4 regions of the Desulfosporosinus sp. SYSU MS00001 genome follow, and region 2 is predicted to be linked to each of the others. Evidence: riboswitches for the same ligand, from Rfam matches in the RefSeq annotation. Region 2 holds a riboswitch; each other region holds the start of a gene.
The links. A riboswitch is a leader RNA that binds a small molecule or an ion and turns the genes downstream of it on or off. The one in region 2 is predicted to bind cyclic di-AMP.

Region 1 (3,486 bases), on a different contig from region 2:
ATCTACGAACATCATTGGTGGAAAAGCTATATGACAGTTATTTGCATTTTTATCTATCAACTGGTTACTAAAAGTTGGTTTGAAAAAATGAATGACCTGAAGTCAGGTTTTTTAAGATTTATGACGTTTTACCTCGTTGGTTTTGTTCTGCTGCACTATCCTGTACCCGTATTGTTATTGTTGGGGAAAGAGTACTATCACGTGCATTGGGCATCTGATTTATATTTAGCAAGTACTTTATTTATTTTTACATATCAGCTCGCTGAAACTGTACTTTTAGTTTTTTTTGTATGTGTTCTTGAGAAATGGTACTGGAAGATAGTTCCCTTTGGTATTGCGATTATTGGACAACGTATACTTCTGAATCTAAAAATTCTCGTTCTCTGTGAAGGGTGGAATTTCTTTTATACCATGACCATTTATTATTTGAGTATTGCTGTCTTCATTTTGATTGTCAAAAATTTCATTGCTTCAGAGGTAAATAATTCCTTCCCTAAAAAATGAAAAGGGGCCGTGTTTTCACGGTCCCTTTTCAAGCGTAATTTTCCTTACTAATTATACCTGCGCGCTCCTAGATAACGTGAAGCGTAAAAGCTGTCACCGAGACTGGAGACTTCAATACCACTGTTGGGGTTACTGGCATGAATAAATCGCCCCCCCCCCATATAAATGCCTACGTGAGATGCGCCACTAGTATATGTAGTGAAAAACACTAAATCACCGGGCTGAAGGTCATTTTTGCTGACAGGACTTCCTGAAGCAAACTGTGCATAAGAAGTTCGCGGCAGGGATATTCCGGAATTAGCATAAACATATTTTGTAAAACCCGAGCAGTCAAAACCACTGCGAGTAGTTCCGCCGAAGACATAGGGCGTACCTTCTAAACTGAGCGCTCGACCTACAAGAGATGAATTATTACTGCTTCCACGGGAAATCCCATAAGCAACTGTCACATTGCCAGGTCCTTTGGCAATGACTTGATTCACAGGATTTTGAGTGACTTTTTCAGCTAATACCTTTTTGGTTACGTCGATACCATTTTTACGCACATAGGAATAAGTAACTAATTTTGCGCCATTACTTCCTTGGGTTACAACTTTAGAATTGCCAAAGGCCAAACTCGGATCTATTTTCGATACAACATCATAGGGTATTGTTTCCGACCCTGAATAAGTTCCTTGACTAACAACCGTAAGATAGGGTGTGGAATCAACAAGCTTTATAGTTTCTCCAGGTTTCAGCATGGTATTTTTAGTTGATCCCGGATTTCCGGCTAATACCTCATCGGTTAACATATCGTTTTTGCGGGCAATAAGCCACCAGGAATCATTAGGCTGAACGGTATAATTTTTGGTCGTTATCTTGCCATCCATCAATACCTTAAAGGCTTGATCAGGTGTTTTCACTTGATCCGGGGAGACTTCAGCTTTTTCGGCACTAACATTTTCGGCAAAACTTATTGATTCAATCTTATTTTCAGAGCTGGGTTTTGCATAATAATCTTGGTATTTTTTAAGAACCTTGTCCACGTCTTCCTTATTTGGCAAAACAGCCACAACGGAACCATCTGCTTTTAAGGTGTAACCATCAACATAACAAGTTATGTCGTTTTCTAGTTTTTCTTCATTTAAAGAAGATTCCAGATAGGTCGCCGGACTAACCCTGACGTTCTCATAAGTTATAACGTCATGAGTTTTGGCAGCTAGGCCATATGGTTTGCCTTCCTGTTGCAAAATTGTTTTAACAAGGTTTTCGGCCGTCGCTGAATTTCTTGCCAGGCCAATTTGATGACCGTTAACAAGAACTGCAGCCGCAGAAGTCGTTGTTGTAAGATTGTAGGTAACCCCACCTATTAAAATGAGAGAAATTGATAAGGTACCGATAACTTTTGGCGATTTCCAAGAAATCTTTCGTAACGTATCGCGCGAAAACTGTTGGATAACCAGTTTTTTCTGAGTCCAATCGAAATGCTTGAGTTGGCTAAGTACTTCGCCTTGAATCTGAGACAGTTTACGAGACCATTGCATATTATTCACCTTTCACAATTGCCTACGAGGTTAGTTGACGGGTTCGGGCAGGAAGGTGTAAGCCCTTCGCGCATTATACGCGATTAACCCCATAAATAAAATCCCCCGTTCTAGACGACCTAGATTCGGCATTCCTTCTCCTTTCATTAAAGCATATCATTATTTATTCGACACTATATGCAAATGTCCTCTAAATTTATTTATGAAATACTTGTGAAGTTTTAAACTTACTCTTAGAAACTTGTCATTTCTCGTTTGAATGGATGCAAACTCTAGAAGTTAAAGGGCATACTAACAGCATAATAACTCTCTATTTTAGGAGATCTTAATTTAATAAGGGGGACGTGTTGTGTATAGACTTAATTCTAGGCAACAGAAAAAAGTTTTTGATTCTTTTCATAAGGTTGTGGAGACGCGAAATCCAGAGCTAATCAGTGAGGATTTATATAATCATTTAAACTTAAACTGCAATTTCTCGTCGCATTTTAATCTGGAGGGGTTTCGAGATGCTTATAGCGGTGATCGCTTTAAGGAGTTTTTAAATTACTTTGATCGCTGTTCTCCTCAAAGTCAGTGGCTTGAAGCACCGGAAATTAGCCGGGAATTTGCGGAATTGAATCGGAAAATGGTTGATTACGGAAGTGATCATATCTAAAACAAGTCGCGGATAGGGGACGGGCCGTTGCATCATGAATATCTATCCGTTTTCATAAATGAAACCCTGCATATAAGTGGATTTGAACTACTATTTATGCAGGGCTTTATTTTATAAAGGACGTTTATGCCTTTTGCAGCCCCTTAATTGTGGTCATATCTTGATACCATATTTTTGCAGGCGATAAAGCAATGTTGGGCGGGTAATTCCTAAATATTTTGCTACCTTGGTCTGATTATAGTTGTGTTTTTCCAGAGCCTTAATGATAAGATGTTTCTCTAACTCCCCTAAAGAAAAACCACTTTCAGAAAGCTGGATCTCCGGTGTTGGCGATTCTTCAAGATGTTTGAGCAATTCCTTAGGAAAATGCACCGATTGGATTTCTGAACCCTGGCATACAATAAGTGCTCTTTCAATAACATTTTGCAGCTCTCTGACGTTTCCTGGCCAGTTGTATTGGGTTAAGGTCTTCATCGCTTCAGAAGAAATTTTTTTACTCTTGGTAGGATCAAATTTTTCCAGAAAGTGATTAACAAGAAGCGGGATATCCTCTTTTCGGGATCGAAGGGGAGGCATGACAATACCCATGACATTTAAGCGATAGTAAAGATCTTCTCGAAAGGTTCCGGTGGTGATAGCCGCGGCAAGATCTCGATTCGTTGTAGCGATGACTCGAACATCGACGTGGATTGTCTCGGTTCCGCCAACTCTTTGAAAACATCGTTCTTGTAATACCCGTAACAACGTTACTTGCATGTTGATAGGCATTTCTCCAATTTCATCAAGAAGGATTGTTCCTTTATC
Region 2 (3,486 bases):
ACATAAAAAAGGCACCGGTTATTACACCGCTGCCAAAGCCCTTGCCTTATGATTAATGCATATTTAGTTCTGTATAAATGAGAATAACTTCTATATTAAAGGGACTAATTTCTCTCAATCAAATCAAGGTACTTTTGTTTTCGCGCCACACTTTTATAAGCCGGCCGGATAATTTTCCCGGCATTAACAATTTCCTCAATACGATGGGCACTCCAGCCTGCGATTCGAGCAATAGCAAACATAGGTGTATACATTTCAACAGGAATATTGAGCATTTTATATACGAATCCGGAGTAAAAATCGATATTGGCACTGACTGTTTTATACATCCTATTAAACTTAGCGATTACTTGAGGAGCTAACCTTTCTACTGATGTGTAGAGTTTAAATTCATCATCCAGTCCTTTTTCCTGGGCCAGTTTAGCTGCATAATCTTTAAGAATAACAGCTCTCGGATCTGAAATGGAGTAAACGGCGTGGCCTATCCCATAGATCAAGCCGGACCGGTCAAAGGCATCTTTTGTCAAAATCCGAGTTAGATATTGCTCAATTTCTTCATCATCATTCCAATCCTTGAGTTGATTCTTGATATCTTCAAACATCTTGATTACTTTAATATTAGCTCCGCCATGACGCGGCCCTTTGAGAGCACCTATAGCTGCCGACATCGCCGAATAGGTATCTGTGCCGGTAGAAGTCACGACATGAGTAACAAAGGTCGAATTATTTCCCCCGCCATGTTCAGCATGCAGCACCAGAGCGAGATCCAGGAGCGCAGCTTCAAGTCTGGTGTACTTGCTGTCCGGTCTCAGCATTGTCAGAATGTTCTCTGCTGTGCTTAACTCCGGACGCGGACTGTGAATAAAGAGACTTTGATTGCTGTGGTAATGGGATAAGGCTTGATAAGCATACACCGCTAAGGATGGAAAACAGGCTATTAGCAGCAAGCATTGTTTTAAAACATTGCTGATGGAAGGATCGTCGGGGTTATCGTCAAAAGAATATAAGGCAAGAACGCTTCTCGCAAGAGCATTCATAATGTCTTTACTGGGTGCCTTCATAATAAAATCGCGGGCAAAATCTTCCGGCAGCTTCTGATAACCAGCCAGAATCCGTTTGAAATCCTCTAGACCTTTCTGGTCAGGAAGATGGCCAAAAAGCAATAAAAAGGCAGTCTCTTCGAAGCCAAATCGGCCGTCTCGTGTGAATCCATTGACCATATCGGAAATATCATAGCCACGATAAAGTAATCGGCCTGGAACTTGTATAATTTCACCTTCGTCCAGGATATATGAGTGTACTTCACCAATTTCGGTTAAACCGACGAGGACACCTCTTCCGTCAAGATCCCTAAGCCCTCGTTTAACTTGGTATTTGCTGTATAATTCAGGATTTATGAAACTGTTCTTTTCGGCAGCCTTGCTCAAAGTAACAAGCGTTTTCCCTTCGGTCAGTTCGTAATTTAACATCTATAATATCCTCCCTCAAATAAAATAAAACCCCAAGACGCAGTGTCTGGGGTCAGCTAAGTCGAAAAAGCAAAAGAATAATAAGGCAGGGCAATAAGAGCCTAACCTATCGTTCTTTCCTTTCAACGCTTACGAAGTTAGCTGACGGATTCGGGTCGAAAGTAACCCTACCTCTTACAGGAAAAAATTCCTTTGGAGGATTCACCCCAGATTAATGGTTCCCCCGCTTCTAAAAAGAATTAAGCGATTTAGGATATTTAGATAATCTTGAAAGATTATCATTTTAACCATATTGCAAAATACATTTATTGGAACCTATTATATCACATCTATAGATTATAATCAATTCTATAATAGAGCAGCATTGATACTAACGCCAGCCCTGATGGTAATGTATATATTAAATAATTGTTATTAAAAAGGGATTAAGGTTAATTTGTAGAACTACTATTTATTGATTAGTACATATTAGAGTTATAAGGGCATTTGATACGATAGATGCAGAAAAGGAGTTAGCTTTGGATACAAATATTCCAGAGGTTTCCTTAAAGGAGCTTCTTAAGCTGAAAAAAGTCTTCTTAAATTTCAATTATGTCTTTATTATCAATTCCTTAGATGGACGGATTCAATACAGCAATCCAGTTCTGCCAACACTTCTTGGAATTACCCAAAAAACCATAAAAAAACTAACAGCAGTGGAGATCATCCAGCAATTTGTTCATCCTGATGACCAAAATTCTTCAATCCAAGCGATCACAGAAGTGATGAAGGGAAATCGAATTCATGGCTTAACGAATCGCTACTGTCTTTCCAATGGCACCTATCAGCAATTTTCCTGGATGCTGATCCCCATTCCTACGGAGGGAGTTTTTTATGCGATTGCTTGCCCGACTGCTGACGGTACCATCCCTAACAATAAGGCTGCTGATCAACCGGATATCAGAATCCACAGCATCTTTCACAATATATCCGATTACTTTTATGTTCTGGATAATTCCTGGAAATTCGTTTATGTCAATGGGTCCGCCGCCCAGCTTTTCTTATCTTCAAAAAAGGAAAAAATTCTCGGGAAATACTACTGGGATATATTCCCTGAATCAGACGATCTGTATTTCCTCAAATTTACAGAAGCTAAACTTACCCAAAAACATATTTATTTTGAGGCTTTCTCAGTACTTTCCTGCGGCTGGGTTAGAGTAAACGTTTACCCTTCTCCGGAAGGTCTCTCTGTTTATTTTCGGGATATTTCCGATCAGAAGTGCTTGGAGAAATCCCTGGCAGATGAGCAAAAACGTCTTCATGCTATTTTAGATGGACTCCCCGGTTTAGTTTATCTGCGTACCTCTGAGGGAAACGTTGTTTTTGCTAATCATAAGTTTAAGGAGATTCAGGGCGAACCTGCTAATAAGAAATGTTTCGAACTCCTTTTTAACAGAAATCGTCCTTGCAAGGACTGTAATATGGAATCTAAAACCCAAACCTACGGGCCCCTGCAATGGCAGTGCATTATTAAAGATGTTATTTATGAAGTATATCAGCATCCGTTTGAAGATATTGACGGAACCCAACTATTTCTAATGCAACTCCTGGATATTACCAAACGCAAGCTTGCCGAAGAAGAAATAGGCCGTTTAGATCGATTGAATCTCGTTGGTGAGCTGGCAACAAGTATTGCCCATGAAGTAAGGAATCCCATGACAACAGTTCGCGGCTTTTTACAGCTCTTAAAGAGTAAAAACATTTCTCAGGAAAACGCAGAATATTTCGATCTTATGATCAGCGAGTTAGATCGGGCTAACGGCATTCTTAATGAATTTTTATCTGTTGCTAAAACAAACGCCAAATTGCGGACACCAGTTAAACTCAACAACTTAATGGATTCTTTATACCCTCTAATTATGTCTGATGCAACCAACCAAGATAAACATGTCGTCCTTGAGGCAGAGAATGTCCCTGAACTAATGTTAGATGAACGCGAAATGAGACAGCTAGTCCTTAATCTCACAAGAAACGGCCT
Region 3 (3,486 bases), on a different contig from region 2:
TTGCTGTTAACAATCAATTTGCCAGTGTTTTCGGCACTAAAATTACAACTGTAGCTTCCGGTGAACAATTTCCGGATGCCCTAAGCGGAAGTGCTCTAGCCTCAAAAATTGCTGCTCCTATCATTTTAATCAATGATTCTCTGGCAGATGTGACAAGAAGTTATTATCAAGATAGAATTGCCAATGGCTCAAAGAGTAGTACTAATTTCCCCCCTACCGTCGATGTGTTTGGTGGAACAGTTATTATTCCCGATAGTGTTATATCAGGGTTAGGACAGGGTAAAGCTGGAGTAAGTCATTTAAGTACAGTTAGTGTAACAACTTCAATCGGAACTGCCCCGACCCTGCCTTCAACGATAACAGCTACTATGATGGATGGGACAACTAAAACAGTTGATGTTACATGGCCAGTTATAGAATCAAACAAATATGCAGTCGAGGGAAGTTTTTGCGTAATAGGTAATATAGCCGAGTCTACGGCTGTTAAGCCTATAGCTACTATTGAGGTTAAACCCGAGAATCCAATTCCGTCTTTAACAATTGACCAAGTGCAGCAAGATATTTTGGGTACATGGACAACGTCTGATGGAAAAATCACTTTGACATTTGATAGTGATGGAACGTTAGAAGTCACCCAAGTTAGTACAGGATATACCACAAACTATAAAGCAAGTTATTCGTTCCCTAATCCTACAATAATTAGAATTAAAAATTCTAGCTGGTCTGAAGAAGACAATTTTATATTAATTGACAAGTATCTTGAAATTTATAATATGGGTGTTCCACACATATTAGGTAATAACATAATTACAGGTGATTCGGCTTATTCAGGTTATCTTAATCATCCTATCAGTTTTCCCCCTTCTAGTAGTCCCGTAAATTTCATTTTTACAAAGATTAGCTGATGTAGCAAGTCGAGAAATAATACTTAATCTAAACTTTATACTAAATCAATTATTCATATTTTAATCCCTCTGAATGAGTTAGAGCGGGATTAAGCGATGGAAATAAGGGTGTTACTCTACGAACATGAGTAGTTCGTAGAGTAACACCCCTTTTTACGTTTCAAAATAAAACTGCGGGCCCCGAAGAGTCCGCAGTTGGCGTATAATACGTATAATAAGCTGCAAATATCGTAATTATACAATAAAAAACAATCTGAATTAAATGCTCTTATTAAAGCTTGTTTGGTAACTACCATATAAAACGCTAAAGCGAATTATTTATACCTTCGAGCTCCAAGATAATTTTTAACGTAAAAGTTGTCGCTCAGGCTGGTAATAGTTACCCCTTTTTTAGGGTTATCAGCATGCACGAATTTTCCGCCGCCGATATAAATACCTACGTGAGACGCTCCCTTAGAATACGTTGAAAAGAAAACTAAGTCTCCCGGTTGGAGATTACTCTTACTGACGGAACCGCCTGTTGCATATTGAGCATAAGACGTTCGCGGAAGAGAAATACCGGATCCAGCGAAAACATACTGAGTAAATCCGGAACAATCAAATCCTTTTAACGATGTCCCGCCAAAAACATAGGGCTTTCCTACTAAACTTACAGCATGATCGATGATGTCAGAATGGTTACTGCTGCCGCGAGATACATTGGCATCATCATCTTTCATAGAATTATTTGACGCGGCCTGAGCAACTTGAATCATATGTACGGATGACGTACTTTCAGGCGGAGAGATTTCTGCTGTTTGCGTAGTTTTCGTCTGAATTTGATTCTCGTTTGGTATTGCTGTCATCACGGTAGGTATTGTTGGATCAAAGATTGGATCAGTTTTCTGTGCAGGTAACTGTTGGTGAATAAATTGTGGAACAATGGCTGACGTTGAAGAGGATGTTGAGATACTAGAATTCATGAAAGAATTGAAACTCAAGCTTTGTGACGTTAATGGGACTAGAACATTCCCTACCAAGAGCATCCCGGATAGAATGACACCTGATAGTTGAGACAGGGCTGGAGACAATTTCATTACCTTTTCACCTTTCATAGCTTACGAGGTTAGTTGTCGGATTCGGACAAAAGGTAACAGCCCTACGCCATATCGGCGATTCACCCCGTTTAGAAATAAAATCCCCCGTTCTAGAATAATTTCCAGATTCAGCTTTATTTTTCTCGTCCATATTTTCATAAACAAGAATTCGACAGAATTCGTTAATATCCTCTAAAATGAAATGTGTAATATTTGGCAGGGAACCATTTTTATACAAATCGCATTAATATAGATTGTGATATGTTTCACATAAGTAGAGTCCAGAACAAACTGTAAAAACGCCAAATCATGATCGATTTGGCGTTTTTACAGTTTGCAGTTAGGAGATATCCCGGTAGATTATATAGCAAACTCAGAGAATTTTATGGCATACTAAATTACTTTTAAGCCTGAATATCAATCATATGTAAATTATTTTTGAGGTTTTGTGTGTCTTTATTGCTCGTGCTTTGTTGAGCGGAATTTTTGTTTTGATTCTTTAATTCAAGCTGCGTTAACTGGGCTTGCAGCAGCTCAATTTGAGCTTGCACTTGCTGCGTTTTCATTTGTTTCGTTTGAGCGTCATCATTACTCTGATTCTCAGTTTTCAATTCTTGTTGGAGTTTTAGTATTTGGTTTTGAATTTGTTTAATTTGACTATTATTAGTTGATGAAGAATAATCGTTATTAGATCCAAACGATACTGCTGAAACGTCCATAGAAAAATTTCCTTTCTAAATTAAATAGTTGAACTTCTGAAAAACACCTTTAAAATTGATAATGATCTAATCCAAAAACAAAGCCAATAAAAACAAGTTACTACAGGTAATTGAATCTTAGCTGAAAATTAACTGAATTTTAGCTGAAAATAGCACAGAAGTAACTCTTGAATTTTTCGAGAATTCTTTGACCGAATCTTTTAGTTATGTTTCTTTAGCCGAACAGTTCACTGAATAATTACCATAAGGATCGAAGAGGGCTTGGTTAATTTGAGAGGAAATGCTTAACGAGGTGTCGAATAGTTAAAGTTGGATATTTAGATGTCATTATTTTTGTTTTTGTAGAAGAATTTGAAGAAAATTTGGGGCGAGCCCCCATAAAAAGTAGAAGCCCTATCGTATAAAAGGGTAGGAGGAAGAAAGCATGCCGGAATGGGAAGACCAATCGACGTGGCAGCGTTTGAAAGAGGATTCGAAAGCCCGAGAGGATTTTTTGGCCAAATCTCAAATGTTTATTTGTCATGTGGCTAGTCAGGCGTGTTTTCATTTTCTGGAATGGGGCAGAGATGAGGAATTATCAGAGGCTTTGATCGCTTTTAACGAAGCCATCGATTTGTTTATAGCTGATAAAGGCGTGCCCTTTTTAGCATTTGCCAGACTTTTAATCAAAAGGCGCCTTATTGATTATCATCGGAAACAGCGGTCACAACTGACAAATTCTCTCGACCAAGATGATATTGGACGAGACATTGAAATTCATCTTAGTTTAAATGAATTCAAAGAGAA
Region 4 (3,486 bases), on a different contig from region 2:
GAAACAAATTTTGTTTGTTCATCAGTAAATATCGGAACGACTAAAGCTGGAATAAATATGGATGCAGTCAAACGAATGGGAGAAGTTATCTTAAATTGCGCTCAAAAAACTTCTGCTCAAGATGGAATTGGTGCAGCGAAACTTGTTGTTTTCTGTAATGCTCCAGAAGATAATCCTTTCATGGCGGGTGCATTCCATGGTGTTGGAGAACCAGATTGTGTGATTAATGTTGGGGTAAGCGGTCCGGGGGTTGTAGCAAAAGTTGTGAAAGAATTTCCTGATGCAGATTTTGGGGAACTCTCCAATCTCATAAAACAGACTGCCTTTAAAATTACACGAATGGGTGAACTGATTGGCCGAGCAGCATCGAAGGCTTTACAAGTTCCCTTTGGAATTGTCGATTTGTCCTTGGCTCCAACACCGGCTATTGGGGATAGTGTTGCTGAGATTCTAGAAAATATGGGTCTTGAACGTTGTGGAACGCATGGTACGACGGCTGCTTTAGCCTTATTAAATGATGCGGTTAAAAAGGGCGGTGCCATGGCTTCTTCTCATGTGGGAGGCTTAAGTGGTGCATTTATCCCTGTCTCAGAGGATGCCGGAATGGTTAAGGCTGTGGAGGTTGGGGCTTTGGATCTGGATAAATTGGAAGCCATGACCTGTGTCTGTTCTGTTGGACTAGACATGATTGCCGTGCCAGGGGATGTGAGTTCTGAAACCATCTCTGCAATTATCGCTGACGAAGCTGCTATTGGCATGATTAATAAAAAAACAACTGCTGTCAGAATCATTCCTGCTATCGGTAAAAAGGCTGGGGAACGTGTGGAATTTGGAGGCCTATTGGGCGGAGCTCCGGTCATGAATGTTCATCCGTTTTCCTCGAAAACCTTTATTAATCGCGGCGGTCGGATTCCCGCTCCAATTACAAGTTTATCCAACTAATAGATTTGCTTTTTTAGTGTCTAAATAACTGATTTTATCTGAAAAACTTAGTTTAGATGACAAAAAGAATCCGTAATTATCTTTATACTTTATTAATCGAAGGTATAAATGGCTAAAAGGTTTTTTACAAAGTTATGATAATCAGGTACAATAGGCAATGTAATCACAACAACTAATTTTGCTTTGGGCTATGGAGCGTTATTCTAGTGCACGATTGGCAATCGAAGGCGGGCCTAATAATCCGCCGAGGGCATACCGATGAAGTTCCTGGTGGTGGCTTTCGACGCCCAGTCGAGGGTTGTTGCTGGGAGTTAAGGAATGAGGGGGATCCGCAATGGCATGCGGGCGCTACCCTTTTCCGTGGAGGCCTAAGTGCGTGGCTTTTATAGCTACGGCTTAGGGTAGAACCTGCATTAGGAAGGAACTTAGTGCAGTGTAGCCTGCCTTGAGGTGGAAAAGTTGGGAAGGCTTTAAGAGGTTTGGAGGGCGTTGGCCGATGCTTTTCAAACTGCCGGAAATGCTTTTCTGCAAAAGAGGCTAGATTGTCTAGGAGTGTTAAGGAAACTTCTAGAACGTTAACTTAAGAGGATTGAAGTGAGGACTAAGTGGTGATCAAGTTCTGGTGATGGCGACATCCCAGGCTGGGGAAAAGGAGAAATCGCCTTTAGGGAAACCGAAGGAACTCAGCGGGAAAACCTACTTGACCTAAGCCTCAATATTGACTCTTTAGCCTCCTATTGTCCAAATAAAGTCCGTCTCTCAATTTGAGAGGCGGTTTTTATTTGTTTTACTATTGGTTATTATGGTGCATATTTCCATGAATTATTGCAGGGATTTTTAGACATACTGGCGAATAGCCTAACATAGGCGAATAGACTAATATAAAATGCTGAATCCAAACTTATGTTTGGAGCGGGGGATTTTATTGGGGTGAATCACGAATTCTCGTGTAGGGCTTACACCTTTAGCCCGAATCCGTCAACTAACCTCGTAAGCAAATGAAAGGTGGACTCTCATTGCTAATTTCCTCATCCGGACGGATGTGGTTAGGAAGCACAGTTCTGGCTGGTTTAATGTTGGCGAGCAGTTTATCAGTATCGGTTCCAGCAGCGGGTAAAATCGCAGCCAAGACAACGTTAATTTCCATTCCAACTGCGCCCTATACTAACATCGTCCGCACTCAGTTGCAGTGGCAAACTGCTTCTCTTACTTTCCAGGAGGGTAAGGATTCAACACCTGTTTCGAAACCCGTTTCATCGGCTTCAAGTACACCAAATAACGTAACAGAATCAGCAGATAAACTTCAATCAAGAGTTGTCCCGGAGCCAGCGGCACGATCAAAATCAATTCAAGTCGCTGCTGAGTCTCAGAAACAAGTATCGCGTTCGGTTACCTCTCAATTAATCAATAATGCTCTAAGCTTGCAGGGTGTTCCCTATCGTTTTGGGGGAACAAGTCGAAACGGCTTTGATTGTTCAGGGTTTACTCAATATGTCTATCGAGCCTCGAATACTTCATTGCCGAGAACTGCCGCAGAGCAATTTAGAATTGGAACCGTTATCAGTCGAGGACAGCTACAGGCAGGTGACTTAGTATTTTTCTCCACCTACGCTTCGGGCGCTTCTCACGTGGGTATTTATATTGGAGGGGGACGCTTTGTTCATGCTTCGAATAAAGGGATTCGTGTTACAAATCTGAGTGATAACTATTACGCAAACCGTTATTTGGGTGCCCGTCGAGTCAATTAGACTATGTTATCAAGGATTCATAAAAACAACAGCGAGAGATCGCTGTTGTTTTTATGATCAATCTAACAACGGGGAATCCAGGGAACGGGTCTGTATTGGAGACACTCCCCGCTTGATTTTGTCAAAGAAGCATTAATATTGCTTATATAGTTATCAGATATATTACATTGATGTGTGCGTTTGTAGTAACATTTTCGGCATAATTCTACTCTGTAATTCAAAATCATGGAATAGATTTCTCCTTAGGTAAAAGGTCATGGTTACCTGTAGGGTGAAAGTAATTAAAAATAGAGAGGGCAATTCCTTCGGGGAGCCCTGTAGACTGAAGTTCTTCCACAGAAGCCTGTTGTATTTCAGCAAGGGAAGAAAAATGCTGTAAGAGATGTTGCTTGCGTTTAGGGCCTATTCCTGATATTCCGTCAAGAACAGACAAGGTCATATTCTTGGTGCGCTGTTGACGGTGAAATGTGATGGCAAAACGATGGACTTCATTTTGAATTCGCCCCAATAATAAAAATGTTGGATGATTCCTCGCTAAAGAGATGGAGTTTCCCTCCCAATCCATCAGCTCATTCGTTTGATGGTGATCGTTTTTTACCATGCCTGCCACAGGAATCTTGAGTTGAAGTTCCTCTAACTCTTTTAAGGCTGCGTTGATTTGGCCTTTGCCTCCGTCAACCAGTATTAGGTCAGGCAAAGGTTCATTTTCGGAAACAAGACGAAGGTACCGGCGGCGTATAACCTGACTCATAGAAGCTGTATCATCTGATGTCTCCATTGGTTGTATTTTATATTT

Region 1: it holds a riboswitch for cyclic di-AMP, as region 2 does, so the genes downstream of both, ACPUYX_RS04315 (C40 family peptidase) here and ACPUYX_RS06765 (citrate/2-methylcitrate synthase) in region 2, are expected to answer to the same signal.
Region 3: it holds a riboswitch for cyclic di-AMP, as region 2 does, so the genes downstream of both, ACPUYX_RS16655 (C40 family peptidase) here and ACPUYX_RS06765 (citrate/2-methylcitrate synthase) in region 2, are expected to answer to the same signal.
Region 4: it holds a riboswitch for cyclic di-AMP, as region 2 does, so the genes downstream of both, ACPUYX_RS12840 (C40 family peptidase) here and ACPUYX_RS06765 (citrate/2-methylcitrate synthase) in region 2, are expected to answer to the same signal.

What each region holds. Positions count from the first base shown of each region.
Region 1 covers NZ_JBNFTW010000002.1:194,312-197,797, forward strand. The annotation lists gene ACPUYX_RS04310 (hypothetical protein) at 1-504, shown strand, start outside; gene ACPUYX_RS04315 (C40 family peptidase) at 552-2,027, opposite strand; cyclic di-AMP (ydaO/yuaA leader) riboswitch at 2,032-2,168, opposite strand; gene ACPUYX_RS04320 (hypothetical protein) at 2,377-2,682, shown strand; gene ACPUYX_RS04325 (sigma-54-dependent transcriptional regulator) at 2,836-3,486, opposite strand, start outside.
Region 2 covers NZ_JBNFTW010000003.1:59,409-62,894, reverse strand. The annotation lists gene ACPUYX_RS06765 (citrate/2-methylcitrate synthase) at 105-1,469, opposite strand; cyclic di-AMP (ydaO/yuaA leader) riboswitch at 1,581-1,725, opposite strand; gene ACPUYX_RS06760 (ATP-binding protein) at 1,988-3,486, shown strand, end outside.
Region 3 covers NZ_JBNFTW010000010.1:79,242-82,727, forward strand. The annotation lists gene ACPUYX_RS16650 (cell wall-binding repeat-containing protein) at 1-905, shown strand, start outside; gene ACPUYX_RS16655 (C40 family peptidase) at 1,220-1,981, opposite strand; cyclic di-AMP (ydaO/yuaA leader) riboswitch at 1,985-2,125, opposite strand; gene ACPUYX_RS16660 (FlxA-like family protein) at 2,386-2,700, opposite strand; gene sigI (RNA polymerase sigma-I factor) at 3,125-3,486, shown strand, end outside.
Region 4 covers NZ_JBNFTW010000006.1:189,821-193,306, reverse strand. The annotation lists gene ACPUYX_RS12845 (PFL family protein) at 1-942, shown strand, start outside; cyclic di-AMP (ydaO/yuaA leader) riboswitch at 1,820-1,955, shown strand; gene ACPUYX_RS12840 (C40 family peptidase) at 1,959-2,690, shown strand; gene uvrC (excinuclease ABC subunit UvrC) at 2,914-3,486, opposite strand, start outside.